2 regions of the Paenibacillus sp. NPDC058174 genome follow, and region 1 is predicted to be linked to the other one. Evidence: riboswitches for the same ligand, from Rfam matches in the RefSeq annotation. Region 1 holds a riboswitch; the other holds the start of a gene.

Evidence for each region. Region 1 has a riboswitch for thiamine pyrophosphate ahead of thiC (phosphomethylpyrimidine synthase ThiC). Riboswitches for the same ligand answer to the same signal wherever they lie in the genome.
Region 2: another riboswitch for thiamine pyrophosphate. It lies ahead of tenA (thiaminase II); the one in region 1 lies ahead of thiC (phosphomethylpyrimidine synthase ThiC).

Annotation. Positions count from the first base shown of each region.
Region 1 is NZ_JBHVUY010000001.1:687,988-695,970, forward strand. It holds gene map (type I methionyl aminopeptidase) at 1-609, shown strand, start outside; gene ACFVVF_RS03120 (ankyrin repeat domain-containing protein) at 908-1,975, shown strand; gene ACFVVF_RS03125 (YmaF family protein) at 2,147-2,512, opposite strand; TPP riboswitch at 2,661-2,773, shown strand; gene thiC (phosphomethylpyrimidine synthase ThiC) at 2,867-4,654, shown strand; gene ACFVVF_RS03135 (excinuclease ABC subunit UvrA) at 4,921-7,326, shown strand; gene ACFVVF_RS03140 (serine hydrolase domain-containing protein) at 7,323-7,983, shown strand, end outside.
Region 2 is NZ_JBHVUY010000005.1:285,766-293,748, forward strand. It holds gene ACFVVF_RS23170 (DUF3934 family protein) at 8-202, shown strand; gene ACFVVF_RS23175 (WGR domain-containing protein) at 285-1,043, shown strand; TPP riboswitch at 1,753-1,862, shown strand; gene tenA (thiaminase II) at 1,956-2,645, shown strand; gene ACFVVF_RS23185 (ABC transporter ATP-binding protein) at 2,642-3,514, shown strand; gene ACFVVF_RS23190 (ABC transporter permease) at 3,511-4,272, shown strand; gene ACFVVF_RS23195 (ABC transporter substrate-binding protein) at 4,319-5,338, shown strand; gene ACFVVF_RS23200 (thiazole biosynthesis adenylyltransferase ThiF) at 5,394-6,452, shown strand; gene thiE (thiamine phosphate synthase) at 6,475-7,098, shown strand; gene thiS (sulfur carrier protein ThiS) at 7,103-7,300, shown strand; gene ACFVVF_RS23215 (thiazole synthase) at 7,305-7,983, shown strand, end outside.

The DNA.
Region 1 (7,983 bases):
TTCCTCAAAGAGAATAAAGCGAAGGCTTATACCGTCGGGTACAACGGCTATCCGTTTGCGACATGCGCGTCGGTCAACGACGTTATCGCGCATGGCTTTCCTAATGATAAGCCGCTCCAGGATGGCGATATCGTCACAATTGACATCGTCGCGCAGGCAGATGGCTGGGTCGGTGATTCGGCATGGACGTATACGGTAGGCGAGGTGTCGGAAGAAGCCCATAAACTGATGCGGGTCACGAAAGAAAGCTTATACCTCGGTATCGAAAAAGCTGTCGCCGGCAACCGGATTGGCGATGTCATGCATGCCGTTCAGTCTCATGCCGAGCGAAACGGATTTTCGGTGGTGCGTGATCTGCTTGGTCATGGCGTCGGAAGGGAGATGCACGAGGAGCCTAATTATCCTCATATCGGGACTCCGGGCAAAGGTTTCCGCTTGAAGGAAGGGATGGTTCTGACGATCGAGCCGATGCTGAATGCCGGAAAAGCGTTAATGACAATTGATGAAGACGGATGGACGGCTAGAACCGCTGATGGTTCACTGTCCGCACAATATGAGCATACGATCGCAATTACTGCAGACGGTCCGATTATATTGACTGAACAATAGAGTTAATGGTGAGGTTATTAAAATAAGCAGATCTATCAAAAAACAAAGCTGCTCTCAGAGTAGCTTTGTTTTTTTGTGGGAGTAATTTTATAAATATTTATCGGATCTTTAGAATTATTCCTTATACTGTATTCCTTGTAACTGCCATTGGCTTTGGCTGCTTTTTTATTGTGTGAAGAGTACAGGGGATTTCCATTTTGTGTTAGTATGAAAAAGGGAATCCTTGCATTCTTATTATAGTAAAAAGAGAAAACTATGCAGGTAAACATACTTCCACGAGATTAAGGGGCGATCAACTATGGTACAAATCGAGCAGGTATACAAAATGATAAAAGACGGAGACATGGAAAGCCTCCGGCTTCTTTTGATAAACAAATTTAACCCCAATCAGCCTGTCAGCAGCTATGAATCACTTTTAGAGTGTTCATTGGATTATGAGCAATATGATATTGCAAAATTATTAATTGAATTTGGAGCAGCGCTCCCAACTGATGTAATGGTAGATGCAGCAAGAGGAGATCGCAATATGTTCGAGTACTTGCTCTCCAAAGGGGCTGATCTCAACGCTATTAATCATGTCGGTCATTCTGCCCTAAGTCGTGCACTAGCTTTTGAAAATATGCAAGGTGCCTATACTCTTATTGATTTAGGTATTGATTTGAGTGCAATAGGAGGGGGAGCTTTAATTCATTGCGCTTATGAAGGTAAGATTGAATTTTTAAAAAATCTAATTAACCTAGGTGTAGATATTAACTTCTATAGTGAGGACAATATATTTACTAGTGGCGCTACGCCTCTTATAGCTGCAGTTATAGGTAAACAGTTCGAAACGGTAAAATATTTAATTAATAAAGGTGCTGACACCTCATTGGTCTGTAGAGAAGGATGTCGTGCATATAATTATGCTAGGATACAAGATACATCCGAAATAGCTTCATATATCAAACTATTTGAACCTCATGAATATCACGATATTAATAAGCGGACTGAAGAACTTATTGATGGTGGCGTACCTTTGGAAGTCATTGAGGTTTTAAAAATAAACAATAAGCGACTAGAATATGAATCTGAAAATTATTCTAACTATCTGGTTCTTGGAGATCTTTCTGACGTAGTGTACTTCGAATATCACGATTTTAAACTATATAACCTATTGTTAGAAGTTGATAATTTCGAGGCCTTTGGTATGATAACCTGGTGTCCACACATTAACTTATTTGTAAGTGTTGATATAGAACATGAGTGGATTTATCTCTTGCATGATATGACTTGGGAAAGTTTTCTAAATAATCCGGGATTGTACATTGATCGCATAATTGATGGCTACTACGATTGTGAGGAAATTGAAGAGGAAGCAATGATTTAATTAACCTCCTGCCTTAGCTGATGACTCGATCAGCTAAGGCTTCGCTATCTATTTTAATTAGATAGAATTGATAGTATGAAAAATAAGAAAGCATGCATCGTTCCCTTATTGGATCGGCGCATGCCTTCTTATTTTTACAATAGTAAAGTATGAGTGTGGAACAATTCTATATCATTTAATCAACGGCGCTTGAATTAAAGTCGAGAATTTAAATTGATGGACATGGCCATCGTTAAAGGTCGTCTGGCCTTTTACAAAATGAACATGCTTGCCTCTCCCGACTCGGATAGCAGGACCCGTCGTTATTTTTTTCAATTTATGAAAGTGATTAAGGAAATCTGTGTTGGCCAAATCAATTTCATGGACATGGCTATTTCCTCGCGGTATCGCTTGACCAGTAACTCCTGCGAATCGGTGGTTATGACGATCATTTCCTTCTTCAGCAAGCTGAGTGCTGCCCTGGAACTCATGAACATGCCGTTGGACCTTGTAACAAGGTGCAGCCTTTTTGTTAATTGTCGCTCTTCTTCTAACCATTGTTAATAAACCTCCTAATGATAGAACTATTATCATCGTATTAAGGAGAGGATCGAACCGTTCTAGGCCGGCTCATTGTTTATTCAAATGGAAAGCAAAGAATTAAGGGTTGATTTATGCTGCGAAAGTGTATAAGATTTAGTTGACCAATCGAATACACGGGAGCTTGGGTTAACCAGGCTGAGAGGATAGCTGATAATGCTGTCGACCGTAAAACCTGATCTGGGTAATGCCAGCGGAGGAAACGTTCAAGCCTTTGTGTATACAAAGACCGCTTCTTTTCGTTGCGGTCTTTTTTGTATGTATAAGAGGCGTCTCCGCTTGCACACATTGATTTTCTAAGGAGGCAATGAAATGGCAAGCGAGTCCAACAGCAATAAAATCATTCCTGATCTATCTTCTTTTCCCGGCAGCAAAAAGGTTTATATTCAAGGTTCACGACCGGATATTCATGTTCCGATGCGTGAGATTGTATTAAGCCCAACTGGCAGTGGCGATAACGAACAACAAAATTCACCTGTGAGAGTCTATGACAGCAGTGGTCCATACACAGACGCACAGGTGCAAACGGATATCCATAAGGGTCTCCCGCCGAATCGGCTAGATTGGATACGGGAACGCAACGATGTCGAACCATATTCGGGCAGAACCGTCCAAGCGGAAGATAATGGCCATCGAGCAGAGGAGCTCGTCAATCAAGCAGATCTGTTCCCTGGAATGAACCGCCGTCCATTGCGAGCTGCAGCCGGAGCGAATGTCACTCAAATGCATTATGCAAGAAAAGGAATCATAACCCCTGAAATGGAGTACATAGCGATAAGGGAAAATGTCGCTCCAGAATTTGTGCGTAATGAGGTGGCTGCCGGGCGAGCGATAATCCCATCCAACATCAATCATCCGGAAAGTGAACCGATGATCATCGGGCGAAATTTCTTAGTGAAAATCAATGCCAATATTGGAAACTCTGCTGTAGCATCATCTATTGACGAAGAAGTTGAAAAGATGAGATGGGCAACGCGGTGGGGGGCGGATACCATTATGGATCTCTCCACGGGTAAAAACATTCATTCCACACGGGAATGGATCATCCGCAATTCTCCTGTACCAATAGGTACTGTTCCTTTGTACCAAGCACTGGAGAAGGTAGGCGGCAAAGCAGAGAGATTGAGTTGGGAGATTTATCGCGATACGCTTATAGAACAAGCTGAGCAGGGAGTCGATTACTTTACGATTCACGCCGGAGTCCGATTACGCTATATTCATCTGACTGCGAAACGTGTGACAGGTATTGTGTCTCGTGGCGGCTCTATTATGGCTGCATGGTGTCTTGCTCATCACCAGGAAAATTTTCTTTACACTCATTTCGAAGAAATCTGTGAAATTATGAAAACGTATGATATCGCATTTTCTCTGGGAGACGGGCTGCGTCCGGGTTCCATTGCAGATGCTAATGATGAAGCACAGTTTGCCGAACTAGACACGTTAGGCGAACTTACTCAAATAGCTTGGAAGCATGACGTGCAGGTCATGATTGAAGGACCAGGCCATGTTCCTATGCATATGATTAAAGAAAATGTAGACCGACAGATGGAAGTTTGTCAGGAAGCCCCTTTTTATACACTGGGACCGCTTACTACGGACATTGCTCCCGGTTATGACCATATTACTTCAGCGATTGGTGCAGCAATGATCGGATGGTTCGGAACCGCTATGCTTTGCTATGTTACGCCTAAAGAGCATCTTGGCTTGCCCAATAAAAATGATGTTCGGGAAGGGGTCATAGCGTACAAAATTGCCGCTCATGCGGCAGATTTAGCCAAGGGTCACCTAGGGGCACAAGAGCGGGATAATGCTTTATCCCAAGCGCGTTTTGAATTCCGCTGGAGAGATCAGTTTCATTTATCATTAGATCCAGAGAGAGCCCTGGAATATCATGATGAGACCCTTCCGGCAGAAGGGGCAAAAACAGCTCATTTTTGTTCCATGTGCGGGCCTAAATTTTGTAGTATGAGGATCACGCAGGACATACGCGATTATGCGAAGCAGCATGGGCTTGAAGAGCAGCAAGCTATTGAGCAGGGGCTAAAGGAAAAATCGAATGAGTTCATGGGCAGCAACATTTATCAAGAAAATAATCGATAATTTACCCAGTCAAATTGTAAGCTGAAGCTTCGTCTGTTGGAACAGGCCGCTGAGATTTAAATAATTGAGTCACAAGAAAGACATCACCCCACTTATCTGCGGTGATGTCTTTTGCATTTCATCAACTTCATAGGTTAAATAGATTTGTGAATTATGGAAACATTTACAAGAGAACATATGTGCGCTAAACTACTATTAACTAGAGTCACTATGTACATGATGAGTTGTTTTTATTTATAAATTCTATTTACCGTGCGGAGGGAAACATGAATGAATTTATTGAAATAAAAGGGGCTAGGATACACAACCTGAAAGACATCGAAGTACGAATTCCGCGTAATAAACTCACTGTAATTACCGGTGTCTCGGGAAGCGGCAAATCAAGCTTGGCCTTCGATACTTTATATGAAGAAGGTAAGCGAAGGTATCTCCAATTCTCAGGGGAACCGTATATGTTTGATACGAACCCTAAGTTTGACATGATTTCCGGTTTGTCTCCTACTGTTGCGGTTGAACAGCGGATTATCCGCCAATCCAACCCGAGAAGCACAGTAGGCACGCGATCGAAGGTCGGGAATTTATTGGCGATTTTATTTTCCGCATACGGATATCGCGAACCTATGCACGACGATGGATTGCCGCTTTCTATGGAATATTTCCAGAAAAATTCGCCTAAAGGAATGTGTGTGAAATGCTTAGGGACCGGCCGATACCATGAAATTGATGAGGATGCCATTATTAAGCCGGATCTCGCAATCAAAAATATATTTAATGGTTTTCTGATGAAGCATAGATTCCATAAAGCGAATTTTAAAAAGTTTTGCGAACTGCATGAAATAGACGTGAATGATTCAATCGGCACATTATCGGACGAATCATTGCTATTGTTTAAATATGGATGCCGCAAAAGCGGGTTTGTCGGAGCTGTGGTGTTTTTTCATGATATGCAGAAGCATGTGACAAGCAAGCATATCCGGCACAATAGTTTCGATAAAGAAATAGACTTATGGGGGATCAAAGCGGCTCACGTAACATGTCCCAAATGCAAAGGCTCAGGTCTTGGCGCACAAGCCATTCATACTACGCTCTCAGGCAAAACGATTACAGATCTTGAGAATATGTATATAAATGAACTATTGGACTTTTTCATTAATCATAGAGACGCATTGCCAGGTAAAAATCTCATTGGCGAGATCATCATAAAGCTGCGGTGCATGATAGATGTCGGTCTGCACCATCTCGCTCTTTCTCGTCAAGTGCCTACTCTGTCAGGCGGCGAAATACAGCGGCTTTTCCTCGCATCGTTTATAATCGCAGAAATGGATTCGATCATATTTATTTTTGACGAGCCGACAATTGGGCTTCATGAGGCGGAAAAAGAATCGCTGATCAGCATCATACAAAACCTTGTCAAACGCGGAAACACAGTTGTGGCAGTGGAGCATGACGAAAACTTTATGCTTGCCGCTGATTATATTATAGATCTTGGTCCCGATGCCGGTATTTACGGAGGCGAGCGGATATTCCAAGGCAGTCTACAGGAGTTTAAGTTATGTAATACCTCTAGAACTGCACCCTATCTCGCTGGTGCAAACATAGTTAGATTCAAAAACAACTATAAACCGGTTGATAATCAGAAACTGCTGACAATCGAGCATGCGAATCTGCATAATTTGCGTGATGTTTCCGTCTCGATACCCCTTGGATTAATGGTGGGGGTTGCAGGAGTTTCAGGCAGCGGGAAATCCAGCTTGATTCACGATACATTGGTACCTAAGCTGAAGCAATTAATGAGGAACAAACTCGTGCATGAAGTTGAGGACGATGACATTTCAACGATAATTGATGAAGCATTCGTAACTGGAACTGAACTTATCAAAAGGTGTATCGTAGTCGATCAAAAGCCAATCGGAAGAAGTAAAACTTCTTGTCCGGCCACTTACACAGGCATTACGGATCGTGTCCGCGTGATGTTTGCCAAAAAGCCCGAAGCGATCGAGAACGGCTATGGACCCGGGATGTTCACAGTAAATTCCGAAGGTGGATGCAGAGCCTGCAAAGGGGAAGGTTTCAAGAACTATTATATCGGATTCGGAAACTCGATCGAAGTGGAATGTGATTCGTGCAGTGGAACAGGCTATGTTGAAGAGGCATTAGGCGTGACGGTCGATGGGAAAAACATCAAGGACATCATGGCTATGAGTGTAACGGAAGCCGCGGAATTTTTCGGGCGAATAGAATCTGAAGGCTATGACAAATCGATATCTTCCATTCTTGCCACCCTTATACGTGTTGGTTTGGGCTATATTACGCTTGGGCAAAAGACTCCGACGATTTCAGGCGGCGAAGCTCAACGTATCAAGCTTGCAAAAGAACTTTGCAAACAAACTGGAAGCGGCAATGTCTATATTCTAGATGAACCGACAACAGGACTTTCCTTATACGATACTGACCGCCTGATTGGGTTGATGCAGCAGCTTGTTGATGCCGGGAATACGATAATCGTTACGGAGCATGATCCAGCTGTTTTGGCAAACTGCGATTTCATTATCGAAATGGGCCCTGGCGGCGGCAGCGACGGAGGATATGTGATTGCACGAGGCACTCCGGAGGAGTTAACGTCAGACAAGAATTCGATTATAGGGAAATATCTGAAGCGGGTGCATATATGAGCTATGAATGGATGATTTCTACTCCTGAAAAAGAAGGATTGGACAGCAGCATTATAAGTCAAGTAGATGATTATATCAGGCAAAAGCGATATCGTCTTGTAAACAGCGTTTTGATTGTGAAAAACGGAAAGATTGTTTTTGAACGATATTATAATAAGTATAACGAGAATAGCAGAAACAATATTAAATCCATATGGAAAAGCATTCTTTCGATCACGACAGGAATATGCCTCGACAAGGGAATAATCAAAAGCTTGGATGAACCAATTGGAAACTATTTGCAGGAATTCGAGCTGAATATTCATCCATACCACAAGCTCATTACGATTCGCCATTTACTTACTATGTCGTCCGGTATTTATTGGAATGGCGGAATTCATTATCATTGTCCGATGATCGTTCAAATGATGAGAACGAATGATTGGATATCGCATATTGCGGATATCCATATGAATAGCGTACCCGGCATGCAATTTCAGTACAAGGAATGGGACGTCATGCTTTTATCTGCAGTGATTGGCAGAGCTTGTGGAAGTACTGCTTATGACATTACAAATGAATTTTTGTATCAGCCTCTCCATATTTCAAGCGGCAGATGGCCTCAAAGTCCTTGCGGCTTTTCCTATACAGTCATGAAGGGTGAGGAGGATTCCGATT
Region 2 (7,983 bases), on a different contig from region 1:
GTAACGATTGACCAAAGGAAAAAAGAAAAGCGGCATCGGGCAAGGAACGGGTAAAAAAGGCTGGAGCCGTTGGGATAAAGCAGCAAAAGCGAAAAGCGCGAAGCGCGTGTTCAGCAAAAATGCCAAGCCTGGCGCAGCCGGCAAGAAGGCGGATGAAGGCGGCGAAGGCGCTCCTGCAAGCGCCAAGAAGGATTCGAACTAAACAAGCGAAGGGCTGTTCCCGGCAAGCTGAGGGGATGGCCTTTTTTTACGCAGATAGATAGGGCTGTCAGGGGGAGGCTGCAATGAAACGCGCATTTATATTTCAAAGCGGGCGGTCGAATAAATTTTGGCGCATTTCGTGCAACGGCCCGGTGTATACCGTTCATTTTGGACGGATCAACACGAACGGCAGAATGCTGGATAAGAGGTTCAGGAGCGAGGAGGAATGCTTGCGCCAAGCGGAACGGATCATTGCGCAAAAGCTGAAAAAAGGCTACTGGGCAGACCCGTCATTTGATCGCTGCGGGTATTACTATGACGATCCTATTGAAGGGCTGCAGGCCCGAACCTCGCACCCTCGTTTTAGAGAACATTTCACTCAGTCAGTTTATTATATGGCGGACGACGAGACCGCTCCGTTTGGCACGAAGGAAAGTCTGGCAGCGCTTCGGGCATTGGAGACGTTTGTTCAGCAGCAAGAGGGCGGGGCGGGGGGAGATAACGCAGATATGACGGCGATATTTCCGCATTTGCTGATCGAGAGGGACTGGGACATGCTGTATGTCCCGGCGCATCGAAGCGATGAAGCTTTTGTGAAAAAGCTGCTGGAGGGACCAAAGCTGGACCGGATGAGCAACGCGGAGCTTCTGCTGCTGAACGATCGCGTAATCGTAGCTTCGGCGCTGGGCGGGATTAAGATTATGGGCGAGCTGAGCCATGCCCTGAGAACGGAGGCGCTCCGGTCGCTGGAACGTATGAACGTGTTGATGCGGCTGACTGGGGGCACGGAAAAAGGAAGGCAGATTCGAGGGCGGATAGCCGAGGACTTGGTTAGTTTTTAAGTTTTTGAGACGGATGAACTTTAGAGAAAAGTGGATGATGGCTGCAGCTGTTTTTCACGGTGCAGTAAGTTTGGAAGGAGCAGCACGGATGCTCAACCTACTGCTAATGCCACGGCTTCTCTTGTTCGGATTCTTTTAAACTAACTTCGCTATTTAACTGAACTTTTTTCTTTAATTACTGGCCGGAATCGAGCAAAATGCAGGTTTCTGCGGTTTTAAGTGAACTTTTTTCTCTATATGGAAATCAAATTCCGCTGCAGTGAACTTTTCGACGTTAACGGCTCGTTATCGTGTAATTGAGCGGGAATTAAGGTAGATTGATTACGTAATAAAGAAAAAATTTACCGAACCGATTTGGCAGCTAGCAGCGATGAGGGCTTGGGAACTAACTTCGCTATTAACTGAACTTTTTTCTTTAATTACTGGCCGGAATCGAGCAAAATGCAGGTTTTTACGGTTTTAAGTGAACTTTCTTCCCTATACGGAAATCAAATTCCGCTATAGTGAACTTTTCGACGTTAATGGCTCATTATCCATTAATTGGATGGGTAATAAGGTAGATTGACTACGTAATAAATAAAAAAATTACCAGAATAAAGAAAAAAGCTATCAAACCCGATTCGGCAGCTTGCTGCTCAGCAGCTCCTGATCTGAATTTGCTCGTATTGCCTAATAGAGATTGATCAGTTATAGTATTGGTGATAAATCGCATATGAAGTGCGGGTGCTGGATGAAGTCCGGCTGAGATAGGCAACTTGTTTGCCTGACCGTTAATCTGAACCAGGTAATGCTGGCGTAGAGAACATTTCGAATTGTAAGCCATTCGTCTATTCTCGAATGGCTTTTTGTTGTGTTTCGAGCGCCTTAGCTTACGTTACCGACGGTTACTAAGCAAAGGAGTGCAGATGAAAAATGGTAAAAATGCATGTGAAAGAACGATTCAGCGACAGGTTGTATGAGGGCTCTAAGGACATTTGGGAGCAAAGCCACCGGCATCCGTTTTTGGCGGAGCTTAAGGCGGGAACGCTCGATCAGGAACGCTTTAAATATTACCTCATGCAAGATTATGTCTATCTGATCGACTATGCCAAAATGTTTGCTTACGGTAGCATCAAGGCCGGCGATCTCGAGATGATGGGCAAGTTCTCATCGCTTTGCGACTCGACGCTTAATGTGGAGATGGGGCTACACCGGTTGTATGCTGAAAAACTCGGCGTAACGCGGGAGCAATTGGAGTCGACGGAGCCTGCTCCAACGACGGTTGCCTATACGAAATATTTGCTGGATGTTGCAGCGCAAGGAACGCTTGCCGAAGTGACGGCGGCCGTACTGCCATGCATGTGGAGTTACCGGGAGATCGGCGTACTGTTTGCACAAGATCCGGCAGCGCTGGAGCATCCGCTATATGGTGAATGGATACGAATGTACAGTTCGGCTGAGTTCAGCGAATTGACCGATTGGTGCATCGGCGTGATGGATCAATTGGCTGAGGGGCTGAATGAGTCCGAGCTTGCCAAGCTGGAGCGGCATTTTCTAATCGCATCCAAGCTGGAATATATGTTTTGGGATATGGCGTACCGCCTGGAAGAGTGGCCGGTGTGAGCAAGCCGCTTACAGAGATAAAAGACCCGCATGGCAATGCGTTGTCCGTTCAAGGCTTGTGTTATGGCTTTCCCGGTGAGGAGCCGCTGTTTCGCGACTTGAGCTTTACGGTCAACAAAGGCGAGTTTGTCAGCATCGTAGCTTCTAGCGGCATGGGCAAGACGACGCTGTTCCGGCTGCTCGCCAGACTGCTCGTACCAGACTCAGGCGTGATCACAGTGAGTGGCGACACACCGACAGCAAAATCCAATGCTGTCGGCTATATGCCGCAGCGCGATTGCCTTATGCCATGGCGCACGGTGCAGGATAATGCCGCAATCGGGCTGGAGCTGCAAGGTGTCTCCAAGCGTGATGCGCGTCAGCGGGTGCTGGAGCTGCTGCCTGAGCTGGGCCTGGAAGGAACGGAGCTGAAGTATCCCCATGAGCTGTCTGGCGGAATGCGCCAGCGGGTATCTTTCCTTCGTTCTTTGCTTGGCGGAGGCGATTTGCTGCTGCTGGATGAACCGTTCAGCGCTCTGGATGCAATGACGCGCACCGGAATGCAGCAATGGCTCCTTCAGGCGTGGGAGAAGCGAAAAAAGACGATTCTGTTCATAACACATGATATCGATGAGGCGCTGCTGCTGTCGGACAGGGTGCTGGTTGCCGCAAGAAGACCGATCACGCAGCTTCAATCGATCACGATTGAACTGCCTCGGCCGCGCACTTACGAAACGGTGCTGGACGCCCGGTTCGTCGCGTTGAAGAGAGAGCTGATGGAGCAGTTCGGCCGTCTGAAACCTGCCGCCGACACGGGGATAGAACCTGCTGATAATACCGGTACCGGTTCAAGCCGAAGTGTCCGGTTACAGGAGGGAGCTTCTATATGAAAAGCAGCTTGAAAGCGAAACTGCCAGTGCTGCTGTTCATCCTTCTGCTAGCGGCGTGCTGGGAGGCAGCGACGAACCTGTTCGCGATACCGCATTATATTTTTCCAAAGCTTTCGGCCGTTCTGCAGTCGATCTTCGACAATGCCGGCGTATTGGGCAAGCATTTCTTCGTTACGCTGGGGGAAGCGCTTCTTGGTCTGGCATTCTCTATCGTTTGCGGCATTTTGTCCGCAATTTGGATCGACAGCTCAGCGTTGGCCCGTAAAACGCTCTATCCGCTGGTCGTAGCGTCGCAGACGATTCCGATCATCGCATTGTCGCCAATCATGGTGATGTGGTTCGGCTATGATCTTGGGAGCAAAATAGCAGTCGTTATTTTGTTCACCTTTTTCCCGATTGCTATGAACACAGCGGACGGCTTTCGGTCGGCGGATAAGGAGATAGGCGATCTGTTGCGCACGATGGGGGCGGGCAATAGGGATTTATTTATCAAGTGGAAAATACCGTCTGCACTGCCTTCGTTTTTCACCGGCTTGAAAATGGCAGCGGCAATCAGCGTCGGCGGAGCAACGCTCGGCGAATGGCTGGGCGGAGAATCAGGCCTTGGCATGTTTACGAAACGAGCGGCGAATATGCTGCGGGGCGACGATGTTTTTGCCGGCGTACTGCTGCTGTCGCTGATGGGAATCATACTATTCGCAGCTGCCCAAACAATTGAGCGGACGATGCTCGGTCATCGCGGAACGACTAAATCTTAAATGTTATTTCAATGCACGAGATAGAATCAACGGGAGGAAATTATTCATGTTATATCGTCAACGATTACAAAGGCTGTTTGCCGTCGGCATAGCGGCAATGCTGCTGCTGACAGCAGCGGCTTGCTCATCCCCCTCTAGTGGAGGGAAAGAACCGACAGCAGAAGGCAAAACTGAAGAACTGACGGTGCTGCTGGACTGGTATCCGAATGCTGTTCATACTTTTTTATACGCCGCAGAGCAGCAGGGCTATTTCGCTGAAGCAGGCTTGAAGGTGAAGCTTCAGACTCCGGCAGATACGAGCGATGCCCTGAAGCTAGTCGCAACAGGCAAGGCCGATTTGGCGCTCAGCTATCAAATGCAAGTAGCGGTGTCGCGTTCGGAGGATATACCGGTCGTATCGGTTGCGGCGATCGTCCGTCATCCGCTAAATCAGCTTTTTGTTCCAGCTGCCTCGGGTGTAAAGACGCCTAAAGATCTGGCTGGACGTAAAATCGGCTATCCGTCCCTTCCGCTGGATGAAGCGATGGTCAATACGATGGTCGAAGCAGACGGAGGCGACCCTGCTAGTCTTGGTTATGTCGATATTGGCTGGGATCTGATCCCGGCTCTGGCAACGAAGAAGGTAGATGCTATCATCGGCGGCTATATCAATCACGAGAAGCTGCTGATAGAAAAAGAAGGTATCGAGCTCGTCTCCTTCAATCCCGCTGATTACGGTGTGCCGGACTATTACGAGCTGGTGCTGACGGCAAGCGAGAAAGGGCTGGAGCGCAAAAGCGGCGCAATTAAGAAATTTATCGCAGCGGCAGCCAAAGGGCAAGCCTATACAGTGAGCCATCCGGACGAAGCGCTGGGACTGCTGCTGGATCAGCAAAGCAAGGACTTCCCGCTTGATCCGGACATTGAGAAGCAAAGCCTGGCTGTACTGCTTCCTTTGATGGACGCCGGCTCCGAGCCGTTTGGCAGTCAATCCGAGCAATCGTGGAATTCGGTCATTGACTGGCTGAAGGAACGCGGACAGATTCGAAAATCATACGAGGCGAAAGATGTCTTTCGCAATTTATAGAGGTTCAAAAGCCATGGTTGATTCCATGCAAAAACGATGAACGGAGGCAGACCGCATGGAAGAGCATCAAGGACAACGAGAAGAGCAAGAGCAGCAGGGCCGCCCGGAACGGTACTCCCGGCAAATGCTGTTTGCCCCCATCGGTGAGAGCGGACAGCATGAGCTGAGCGAAAGCGCCGTACTTATTATTGGAATGGGCGCGCTCGGCACGGTGCTGGCCAACCATATGGTTAGAGCAGGTGTTGGGCGAGTTCGTTTCGTAGACCGGGACTATGTGGAAAAAAGCAATCTTCAGCGGCAGATGCTTTTCGATGAAGAGGATGTTGAGCGAGGCTATCCGAAGGCGATTGCCGCTGAAAAGAAGCTTCGCCGCATCAATTCTGAGGTGCGGATCGAAGCGATTGTGGCGGACGTTACCGTCCACAATATCGATGAATTGCTGGACGGCATCGATCTGGTGCTGGACGGCACTGACAATTTTGAAACCCGTTTTCTGCTCAATGACGCCTGCTTTCGCAAAGGCATTCCCTTTGCCTATGGAGGAGCGGTTAGCTCGCGGGGGATGAGCGCTATTCTAGTGCCAGGACAGACCCCTTGCTTGCGCTGTTTTTTATCCTCAGGGGAAAGCAGCGGACAAACCTGCGATACGATCGGCGTCATATCGCCAGTCGTTGACATTGTCGCCTCCTACCAGGCTGCCGAGGCGCTTAAGTTTCTGGTCGGTGCGCATGAAGCAAGAAGACACAGTCTCGTGACGTTTGATGTGTGGAATAATCACTATTTCGAAATGAAGCTTGGCGAGCCAAACCAGCAGTGTGCCTGCTGTCAGATGAAGCAATATCCTGCCCTGCAAATTACCGAGCGGGATTCTACCGTATCGCTATGCGGACGAAGCACGGTGCAAATATCCGGACGAGGCCCGCTTTCGCTGGAGCAATGGCGCAAGCGTCTGGAGCCTGCGGCAGTTAAGGTGGAGATGAACGCTTATTTATTGAAGGCGGAGCTTCCAGAGGGAGAGCGCCTCGTGCTGTTTCCCGACGGACGCGTTCTTGTGCAAGGAACAGAGGATATCGTACGCGCCAAGTCGATCTATGCCCGTTATATCGGTTCATAAATGAATAGAGGAGCGTGAACGTATGAAGGATTTTCGCTTATATGCCATTACTGGAGAGCAGTTTCACCCGGGCCGTGCTTTGCTGGAAGTGATGGAGGAAGCCATTGCAGGCGGTGTGGAAATTATTCAATTGCGTGATAAAGACAGCAGCCGGGAAGAGGTGCTGCGCAAAGCGCGGGCGCTTCGCGAGCTGACTCGCAAGCATGGCGTAACATTCATCGTCAACGATTACATTGATATCGCATTGGAGGTAGACGCTGACGGCATTCATCTCGGTCAGGACGATTTGTCGCTGCAGGAAGCTAGGAAGCTGGTGGGGGATAAAATAATCGGCATCTCCACCCATGCGATCGAAGAAGCGCTGGTTGCAGAGGAGCAAGGTGCCGACTATATCGGCGTCGGACCGGTGTTTGCTACGAAGACAAAGGTCGATGTCGTTGATCCAGTGACGGTTGCTTACGTACAAGAAGTAGCAAGCCGGATTCGCATCCCGTTCGTTGCCATTGGCGGCATTAAGCTTAGCAACGTGGACGAAGTCATTGCCGCGGGAGCGACAAGAATTTGCGCGGTCAGCGAAATTGTCGGCAGCGCAGACGTCGCCGGCACTTGCCGGGCTTTTCTAAGCAAACTGGAAGGACGGGAATAACGGAATGGAACTGATAGTCAACGGACAAAAGCAGGAGCTGGAAGCCCGCACGATTGAAGAGGTCGTTATTCATTTCGGACTGGAAGGCAGACCGGTTGTCGTAGAGGCTGATGGGACTGTGCTGACGAAGGAGCAGTGGGCGACCGCTGAGGTTCGGCCCATGATGAAGATCGAATTGGTTCATTTTGTCGGAGGGGGCTGAGCACATGAAGAAGGATACATGGCAAATTGGAGGACATGAGCTGCATTCGCGGTTTTTTATCGGCACGGGGCTATTCCCCAATCCTTATGTGCAAAAGGAGGCGATTAAAGCTTCCGGGTCAGAGGTGCTGACGTTTGCGATTCGCCGCGTCAATCTGGCCTCTGCGGAGGATGATTCCATTCTTCAGCACGTAGAGGGTGAAGCTTTCCGTTACTTGCCAAATACTTCCGGTGCGAGTACCGCTGAAGAAGCGGTGCGTATAGCAAGGCTTGCCCGGGCATCGGGACTTAGCGATTGGATCAAGGTGGAGATCAGCGCCAATGAGCGCACGCTGCTGCCAGATCCGCTGGAGACGCTGAAGGCGACGGAAATACTCGTAAAAGAGGGCTTCACCGTGCTGCCTTACACCTCGGATGACCCTGTGCTGTGCAAAAGGCTGGAGGAAGCCGGGGCTGCGGCGGTTATGCCGGGGGCAGCGCCAATCGGCACGGGACTTGGCATTCTCAATCCCTATCATATCGGACTTATTGTAGAGGAAGCGAAGGTGCCAATCATTGTCGACGCTGGTCTGGGCTCAGCCGCTGACGTTGTACAGGCGATGGAGCTAGGTGTCGCAGGCGTGTTGATGAATACACCTGTTGCGAAAGCGAAGGACCCGGTAGGTATGGCAATGGCGATGAAGC